2 regions of the Streptomyces sp. NPDC054765 genome follow, and region 2 is predicted to be linked to the other one. Evidence: riboswitches for the same ligand, from Rfam matches in the RefSeq annotation. Region 2 holds a riboswitch; the other holds the start of a gene.

Region 1 (4,404 bases), on a different contig from region 2:
CGGCGATCACCTCGGAGAGGGTCGCGCCCTCGGCGGGGACCTCGGCCTGGCCGCCGGTGTAGGTGCGGAGGATGGTGGGGATGCGGACCTTGACGCTCATGGTTCTGCCTTCCGGTGGTGCGGACTACGAGTTCGGGGGCCTGCGGCGCGGCCTCGTCCGGGGACGGGCCGGCGGCCTCAGCGGGCCAGGCCGGCCGCGCGGAACGCCTCCAGGTCGGGACGGATCGTGGCCGTGGGGCCGGAGGTCGGCGCGACCGCGTCCAGGGTCTTGAGGCCGTCACCGGTGTTGAGGACGACGGTGGTCAGGGACGGGTCGAGGAGGCCCTCCTCGATGAGCTTCCTGGTCACGCCGACGGTCACCCCGCCCGCGGTCTCCGCGAAGACCCCTTCCGTCCGGGCCAGCAGCTTGATCGCGTCGACGACCTGCTCGTCGTTGACGTCCTCGACCGCGCCACCGGTACGCCGGGCGATGTCGAGGACATACGGACCGTCGGCGGGGTTGCCGATCGCCAGCGACTTGGCGATGGTCTTCGGCTTCTGCGGGCGCACCACGTCGTGCCCGGCCTTGAAGGCCGTGGAGACCGGCGAGCAGCCCTCCGCCTGGGCGCCGAAGATCTTGTACGGCCGGTCCTCGACCAGGCCGAGGGCGATCAGCTCCTTGAGCCCCTTGTCGATCTTCGTCAGCTGCGAGCCGGACGCGACCGGGATGACGATCTGGTCCGGGACCCGCCAGCCCAGCTGCTCGCAGATCTCGTACGCGAGGGTCTTGGAACCCTCGCCGTAGTACGGACGCAGATTGACGTTGACGAAGCCCCAGCCCTCGCCCAGCGGGTCGCCGATGAGCTCCGAGCAGAAGCGGTTGACGTCGTCGTAGTTGCCCTCGATGCCGACCAGGTCGCCGCCGTAGACCGCGGCCATGACGACCTTGCCGGCCTCCAGGTCGTGCGGGATGAACACGCAGGACTGGAAACCGGCGCGGCGGGCCGCGGCGCCGACCGCACCGGCGAGGTTGCCGGTGGAGGAACAGGACAAGGTGGTGAAGCCGAAGGCGCGGGCGGCCTCGACGGCGATCGCCACGACGCGGTCCTTGAAGGAGTGCGTCGGGTTGCCGGAGTCGTCCTTGACGTACAGCCCGCCGGTGACGCCCAGCTCGGCGGCGAGCCGGTCGGCCTTGACGAGCTTGGTGCAGCCGGGGTTGAGGTTGGGCTTGTCGGCCACGTCGGCGGGGACGGGCAGCAGCGGGGCGTAGCGCCAGATGTTGTCCGGACCGGCCTCGATCTGCTTCCGCAGGCCCTCGGGGTCGCCACTCGGCAGGTCGTAGGCGACTTCGAGCGGCCCGAAACATTCCTGGCACGCGAAGATCGGGCCGAGCGGGAATCGCTGTCCGCACTCGCGGCACGACAGCGCGGCGGCGGGACCCAGAGCGACGGTGGGGGTGTTTTCGGTGACTTGCACAGCCATGGAGGCGAGGCCCTTTCTCCTCATCTTCCTCGCGACGCACCTCGTCACGAGACGGATTTGGCACCTTCCCTAGCCGGGAGCCTCGCGCGCGGGACGTCAGCGTCCTTGCGGCAAGACCGGCTGGAGGGTTGCCGGGGCTTCAACGGGCCGTATCCCTCTGCCCCTCTGGATGAGCGGTATGGCGCTGGGCCTCGACCCAGGCGTTTATGGCGCGGCGACCCCGACATGCGACGGCCATCCGCGTTGTTCAAGACTGTAACCGACTGCACTGACGGTTGAGATAGTCGTCCGAACCGCGAGATGGATCACAAGGCCGCCGATCCGGCGGCGACCGAGGAGTCGTAGACGTGCTGGAAGAGGTGCAGCGCTGGCTGAGCGGCCGCTCCTGGTCGGCCGCGGACCGCCCACTGGGACAGCTGCTGGAGGCCAAGCGCCAGACGGGCCGTACGGTCAGCGTCGTACTGCCGGCGCTCGACGAGGAGGCCACCGTCGGCGCCATCGTGACGACGATCCGTGACGCCCTGATGACGGACGCGGCGCCGCTGGTGGACGAGCTGGTGGTGCTGGACTCCGGCTCCACCGACCGCACCGCCGAGGTCGCGTCGGCGGCCGGCGCCCGGGTCGTGCACCGCGACACCGTCCTGCCGCGGCTGCCCGCCCTCCCCGGCAAGGGCGAGGTGCTGTGGCGTTCCCTCCTGGCCACCACCGGCGACATCATCTGCTTCATCGACGCCGACCTGCGCGAATTCGACGCCGCCTTCGTCTCCGGGATCGTCGGCCCGCTGCTGACCGACCCGGACCTCCAGTTCGTGAAGGCGATGTACGACCGTCCCCTGGAGACCGGCGCCGAGGGCTCCGGGGCCGGCCAGGGCGGCCGGGTGACGGAGCTGGTGGCCCGCCCCCTCCTCAATCTCCACTGGCCGCAGCTGGCCGGCTTCGTCCAGCCCCTGGGCGGCGAGTACGCGGCCCGCCGCTCCCTGCTGGAGCAGCTCCCCTTCCCCGTCGGCTACGGCGTCGAGCTCGGCCTGCTCGTCGACGCCCTGCACACCGTCGGCCTCGACGCGCTGGCCCAGGTGGACGTCGGCGTCCGCAAACACCGCCATCAGGACGGCCAGGCCCTGGGCCGGATGGCCGCCGCGATCTACCGCACCGCCCAACTACGCCTGACCCGCGGCCACTTGGTGCGGCCCCGGCTCACCCAGTTCGACCGCGGCGAGCAGGGCTTCGTCCCCCGCACCACGGACGTGGACACCGAGGAGCGCCCGCCGATGGCCGAAATCCCGGAGTACGCGGCGCGACGGGCGGCGTGAGCACCCGCGCGGCGTGAGGGCTCAGGCGTCGAAGTCGTACTCCAGCACGTAGGCCGACGAGTCGAGGATCATCTCGTTGGCCTCTACCGTGTGACCGTCCGCGGTCATGGCCGTGCGGCTGATGAGAAGAACGGGCGTGCCCGCCGGGAGGCTCAGCCGGTCGGCCTCCTCCGACGCCGGCATGCGCGAGCGCACCTCTTCCCGGAAACGGGCGGGAGCCGCGCCCAGCTCCGCGAGGCGGGCGTACGTCCCACCGGCCCCGGTGTCCGGCTGCGTGATCGCCGAGCCCGCGACAAGGGCGGCGGGGAGGTAGGAGGTGGAGAGGAGCACCGGCTTGCCGTCGAGCACGAACCGGCGGCGCCGGACGGTGACGGCGTCTCCGGGTGCGATGCCCAACCACGCCGCGACGTCGCCGGATGCCTGCTCCTCGTCGACAGTGACTGTATCCACCACCAGATCGCGCTCGGCGACGTCGGCCGCCCAAACCGACCGCCCTTGACCCCACTGCTCCCGAGCCAGACGCGGAACACCGCGGCGCCGGATCGGCTGGAAGTCCCGCACGAACACACCGGCGCCCTTGCGGGCCTCGGCGAGCCCCTCGGAGGTGAGAACGCCGAGGGCCTGACGTGCCGTCATCCGGGCCACTCCGTGCCGGTCCATCAGGTCATTCTCTCCGGGCAGCCGGTCACCAGGCCGGAACTCCCCTGCCGCGATCGCCTGCTTCAGCGCGTCAGCGATCCTGCGGTACTTGGGCGACGAGCCCTCCTGTGCGGCCATGGCGACGCTTCCCTCCTGGCGATCTCCAGACATCCTAGAGATCTGTTCGAGTGCAACGGCGCCTCCCCCGGAACCCGACTTCTCCAGAGAAGCAATTGACGCTACGCGCTCACTTCGCTTCAATGAGTAGCGATCCAACTTCTCTAGAGAACTGGAGTCGCCATGACGCCTCCTGCGCGTCCACGCCTGCTTCCCTGGTCAAGCCCGGAGGGAAAGCCGTGCTATCTCCTCTCCGAGGGGGACGGCCCCGTCACCCGGCAGGCGAATGCCGTTGAACAGGCCCAGCTCGCATCCGGCGAAATCCTCCTGAGGCACGCCCGTGCCCTCCTCCGCGGCAGCCCGACCACGGCACCCGAACTTCACTTCCTGGCCTGCTGTTTGACGGATGCGCTCGACGACTCGTTGCGTATCAACCGCAGCCGGGGCGACCGTCTCGGCTGCGGGCACCCGCAACCCGCCGGGGGTGAGCCGTCGTGGCCGGTCGACGCATTCCCACCAGGAGACGGCTGAGGAGCCCACCCGGACCCACGCCTCTTGGCCGCTTCCGTACGTTTGCGCGGATCTGTGGCGGGTTACTGTCGCGACATGGTCTCCGAGCGCAGTGCGGTCCAGGCAGGTGCCGAGGTTCTTGTCGCGTCCAATCGCGGGCCGGTCTCCTACGGTCTGGGGGAGGACGGGACGCTCACCGCCAAACGGGGCGGGGGCGGGCTGGTGTCCGGGCTGTCGGCGATCGGGCAGTCGACGCGCGGCGCGAAGCGCCTCGATGAGGGGCGGTGGCCGGGAGACGGGCGGGCGAATGCCGTGTGGGTGTGTGCCGCGCTCGGCGACGGGGACCGGGAGGCCGTACGGCGGACGG
Region 2 (4,404 bases):
CACGAGCAGCCCGCGCCGCTCGAACTCGGCCCGGCGGTCGACGAGAACGGCGTGGAGCGCAAGCTCTCGCGTGCACAGAAGCTGCGGGCCAAGCTCTCCAAGAGCTACTACGGCGAGGACAACGTCATCGCCAAGCCCACGGCCGAGGAGTACAAGGAGATCACCAGCGGCCACGGCCACCACTGATCACCGCGGCGCCTCGTAGCGCACCGTAGCCAGTACGCCACCCAGAGGGCCCCGTCCTTCCCCATCCGCTCGACTCCGCTTCGAGCAGGGGATACCCCATCCGGACGGGGCCCTCCGGCATGCCCGGGGCTCGATAGGGTGGCGGCACAAGCAGGAGAGAAACCAGGAGTGTGGACCATGAACGTTGTGACCCCGGTCGGCGGCGACAGCGTGGCGGCCCACACCTGGCCGGGCGTCCTCAACGCCCTGCTCGACGGTCGTGACCTCACCGCGGACGACACCGCATGGGCGATGGACAAGATCATGCGGGGCGAGGCCGGCGACGCCCAGATCGCCGGCTTCGCGGTGGCGCTGCGGGCCAAGGGCGAGACCGTCGCGGAGATCTCCGGACTGGTGCGCACGATGTACGCGCACGCCCGGCTGATCGAGGTGCCCGGACCGAGCGTGGACATCGTCGGCACCGGCGGCGACGGCGCCAAGACCGTCAATATCTCCACGATGTCCTCGATCGTCGTGGCCGGCACCGGCGCCAGGGTCGTCAAGCACGGCAACCGCGCGGCGTCCTCCGCCAGCGGTGCTTCCGATGTGCTGGAGAAACTCGGCGTCAATCTCGACCTCAGCCCGCAGCGGGTCACCGAGGTCGCCCGGGAAGCGGGCATCACCTTCTGCTTCGCGGTGAAGTTCCACCCCTCGCTGCGGCACGTCGCCAATGCCCGCGGCCAGCTCGGCATCCGGACCACCTTCAACGTGCTGGGGCCGCTGACCAACCCGGCGCGGGTCCGCGCCCAGGCGACCGGCGTCGCGGACGCCCGGATGGCGCCGATCCTGGCCGGGGTGCTCGCCGAGCGCGGCTCCTCCGCGCTGGTCTTCCGCGGCGACGACGGCCTGGACGAGCTGACCACGACCGCGACCTCCCGGGTCTGGATCGTCCGGGACGGCACCGTGCGCGAGGAGTCCTTCGACCCGCGGGACGTCGGAATCCCGCTGGTGCCGGTGGAGGCGCTGCGCGGTGCGGATGCCTCGTACAACGCGGAGGTGGCCCGCCGGGTGCTGGACGGGGAGACCGGCCCGGTGCGCGACGCGGTGCTGCTGAACTCCGCGGCGGCGCTGGTCGCGCTGGAGCCCGCCGACACCTCGCTGGCGGAACAGCTCCGGGCCGGTATCGACAAGGCCGCCGCCTCGATCGACTCCGGGGCGGCCCGGCAGGCACTGGAGCGCTGGGTGACCGCCAGCAACAGCTGAGCGCGCGGTGACGCAGCGTGTGACGCAAGCCCCGGTCCGGTATGCGGACCGGGGCTTGCGCGCGGGTGCCCGTGTGGCATGATTCTGCGCAGGTCACGAGTGACAGCGATGCAGGCCCCGGCCCGCTGTCCGGCAACCCTCCTTCCGTGGCGGGGTGCCCCGGGTGATGACCAGGCCGCAGGCAGCGAGGTCTGCGGCAAGCGCGGATCCCTCGCCAGGGATCCTGGTCCCCGAGGGAGAACTTCCGTGAATCAGCGAATGCGATAGGGCTCGACGGCCCCTTTTCCGCATCCCTTTTTCCTTTTCCGCTGCGATGCCGAGCGGCGCATGTCCGCGCCCCGTCCGCAGCGAATTCGCTTACCTCTTACGGGAGTTCGCCATGTCTGTTTCCGCCGTTGCCGTCGACCGTTCCGTGTGTGCCCCGCTGCCGGTTCTCGGCCGGGACGTCCGGGTCCCGCTCGTGACCGGCGGCGAGGTCGACTACGCCGCGCTGGACTACGCCGCCAGCGCGCCCGCGCTGCAGCGGGTCTGGGACGACGTGGCGGCCTACGCCCCGTACTACGGCAGCGTGCACCGCGGTGCCGGGTACCTCTCGCAGCTGTCCACCGACCTCTTCGAGAACAGCCGCCGGACGATCGCGGAGTTCCTCGGCTGCGGGGCCGAGGACCAGGTCGTCTTCACCCGTTCCACCACCGACTCGCTGAACCTGCTGGCCTCCGCACTCCCGGCGGGCACCCGGGTGTTCGTCTTCGAGACCGAGCATCATGCCTCGCTGCTGCCATGGGAGCAGCGCGCGGACGTCGCGGTGACGTACCTCGATGCCCCGCGCACCCCGCAGCAGGCGGTGGACATCCTGGAGAAGGCGCTGGCCGGACCGGGGGCACCCGCAGCGGTAGCCGGGGGAGAGCCGTACGGGCCGGCGCTGGTCTGTGTGACCGGGGCGTCGAACGTGACCGGTGAGCTGTGGCCGGTGCGGGAGCTGGCGGCCGCCGCGCATGCGCACGGCGCGCGGATCGTGCTGGACGCCGCGCAGCTCGTCCCGCACCACCCCGTGGACATCGCGGACCTGGGCGTCGACTGGGTCGCCTTCTCCGGGCACAAGCTGTACGCGCCGTTCGGCGCCGGAGTGCTGGCCGGCCGCGCCGACTGGCTGCAGGACGCCGCCCCGTATCTGGCCGGCGGCGGCGCCAGCCGCAAGGTCTCCCGGCGGACCGACGGCGGTGTGGACGTCGAGTGGCACACCACCGCCGCCCGGCACGAGGCCGGTTCGCCGAACGTCATCGGCGCCTACGCGATCGCCTCGGCCTGCCAGGCGCTGACCGAGGCCGGATTCGAGGGCCTGGCCGCCCGCGAGCAGGCGCTGATCGCCCGGGTCCGGGAAGGCCTGTCCGAGGTGCCCGAGGTGAACGTGCTCTCGCTCTTCGGCGAGGGCGCGGCACGCGTGGGCGTCCTCTCCTTCGTCGTCGAGGGCTGGAACAGTTCGCACTTCGCCGCGGCGCTGTCGGCGGAGTACGGCATCGGCGTCCGCGACGGACTGTTCTGCGCGCACCCGCTCGTCCGGACCCTGCTGGGCAGCGAGCCGCAGGACCCGGGGGAGTGCGGCGCCCCGGAGGCGGCGCCCGGCGAGAGGTCACTGAACGCCATCCGGGTCAGCTTCGGCGCCGGCACCCCCGACGAACACGTCGAACGTTTTGTGCGGGCCGTCAAGGAACTGGTGGCGAACGGCGCACGCTGGAACTACCACACTGAGGACGGCCGTTGCGTTCCCGCGCGTAGCGCGGGGTGATTCCCACGTTTTTGGCTTTCCCGCCGTGGGGGTTGTTCGCCGTTGCGCCTGGCGGCGGGCGGGGTCCGCTGCGCGGGGCTGTTGGGGTGCGGTGACGGGTCGGAGTGGGTGGGGAGGAAGGTTGGTGGGGGTGCACGTGGGTGGTCTGGTGCTCCTCGTGGATCACATGGAAGGGGTCCTATCGGTGGCCCGCCCCCACTTTCGTTCACTTATCCACTCACGGGAGGGGACGGGCCGGAGGGGTCTGGTGTGGGGACGTAAAGCGAAGCAGTCCCCACACCAGACCCCTCCGGCCCGTCACCGCACCCACAGCCCCGCGCAGCGGACCCGGCCCGCCGCAGGCGCAACGGCGACAAACCCCCACGGCGGGAAAGCCAAAAACGTGGGAAGAAAAAGGGCTACGCGTCGAGCCCAATCGCAAAGGCCGCCTCGAGGTCGTGCTGGGAGTACGTGCGGAACGCGATATGCGTCTCCGTGGCCGTGACGCCCGGCACCTTGCTGATCCGGCCGGGGATGACCTCCGCGAGGTCATCGTGGGCGGCCACCCGCACCATCGCGATCAGGTCGTGGGCCCCGGTGACCGAGTAGACCTCGCTGACCCCTTCCAGCGCGGCGATCTTCTCGGCGATCTCCGGGATCTGGTCCACGTTGGTCTTGATGAGCACGATCGACGTGATCACGGCTGGCTCTCTTTCTCGGTCACCCGGTCATCTCCCCTGGTGGCCCCCACACTATCCCTCCGGTAGCGGGCCCAGGCGTACAGGAAGCCGAGCGCGAAGCCGACGACATGGGCGAGGTAGGCGACACCGGGGCCGCGGGGGTCGTCCTGCGCGGCGTGCCACTGCAGGAAGAACCAGAAGAGCAGCACGATCCAGGCGGGAAAGCGCAGCGGCAGGAAGAACAGGAACGGGAAGACGCTGGTGACCCGGGCCGTGGGGAACAGGAAGAGGAAGGCGCCCAGGATGCCGGAGATCGAGCCGGAGGCGCCCACCAGCGTCTGGCCCGAGGCGGCGTGTGCGGCCGCGTAGCCGAGCAGCGCCAGGTATCCGATGATGAGGTAGAAGGCGGCGAACGGCAGCCGGCCCATGCGCGCCTCGGCCATCCCGCCGAAGACGTACAGAAACAGCATGTTGCCGAGCAGGTGCAGCCAGCTGCCGTGCACGAACAACGCGGTGAGCGGGGTGATCAGC

Evidence for each region. A riboswitch is a leader RNA that binds a small molecule or an ion and turns the genes downstream of it on or off. The one in region 2 is predicted to bind S-adenosylmethionine.
Region 1: another riboswitch for S-adenosylmethionine. It lies ahead of thrC (threonine synthase); the one in region 2 lies ahead of ACWGJY_RS30745 (aminotransferase class V-fold PLP-dependent enzyme).

The regions. Positions count from the first base shown of each region.
Region 1 is NZ_JBSHBP010000037.1:47,991-52,394, reverse strand. It holds gene ACWGJY_RS22875 (MoaD/ThiS family protein) at 1-100, opposite strand, end outside; gene thrC (threonine synthase) at 178-1,461, opposite strand; SAM riboswitch class I at 1,479-1,637, opposite strand; gene ACWGJY_RS22865 (glucosyl-3-phosphoglycerate synthase) at 1,809-2,771, shown strand; gene ACWGJY_RS22860 (GntR family transcriptional regulator) at 2,793-3,548, opposite strand; gene ACWGJY_RS22855 (alpha,alpha-trehalose-phosphate synthase (UDP-forming)) at 4,134-4,404, shown strand, end outside.
Region 2 is NZ_JBSHBP010000067.1:6,973-11,376, forward strand. It holds gene qcrB (cytochrome bc1 complex cytochrome b subunit) at 1-186, shown strand, start outside; gene trpD (anthranilate phosphoribosyltransferase) at 364-1,428, shown strand; SAM riboswitch class IV at 1,520-1,637, shown strand; gene ACWGJY_RS30745 (aminotransferase class V-fold PLP-dependent enzyme) at 1,808-3,214, shown strand; gene ACWGJY_RS30750 (Lrp/AsnC family transcriptional regulator) at 3,613-3,894, opposite strand; gene ACWGJY_RS30755 (rhomboid family intramembrane serine protease) at 3,891-4,404, opposite strand, start outside.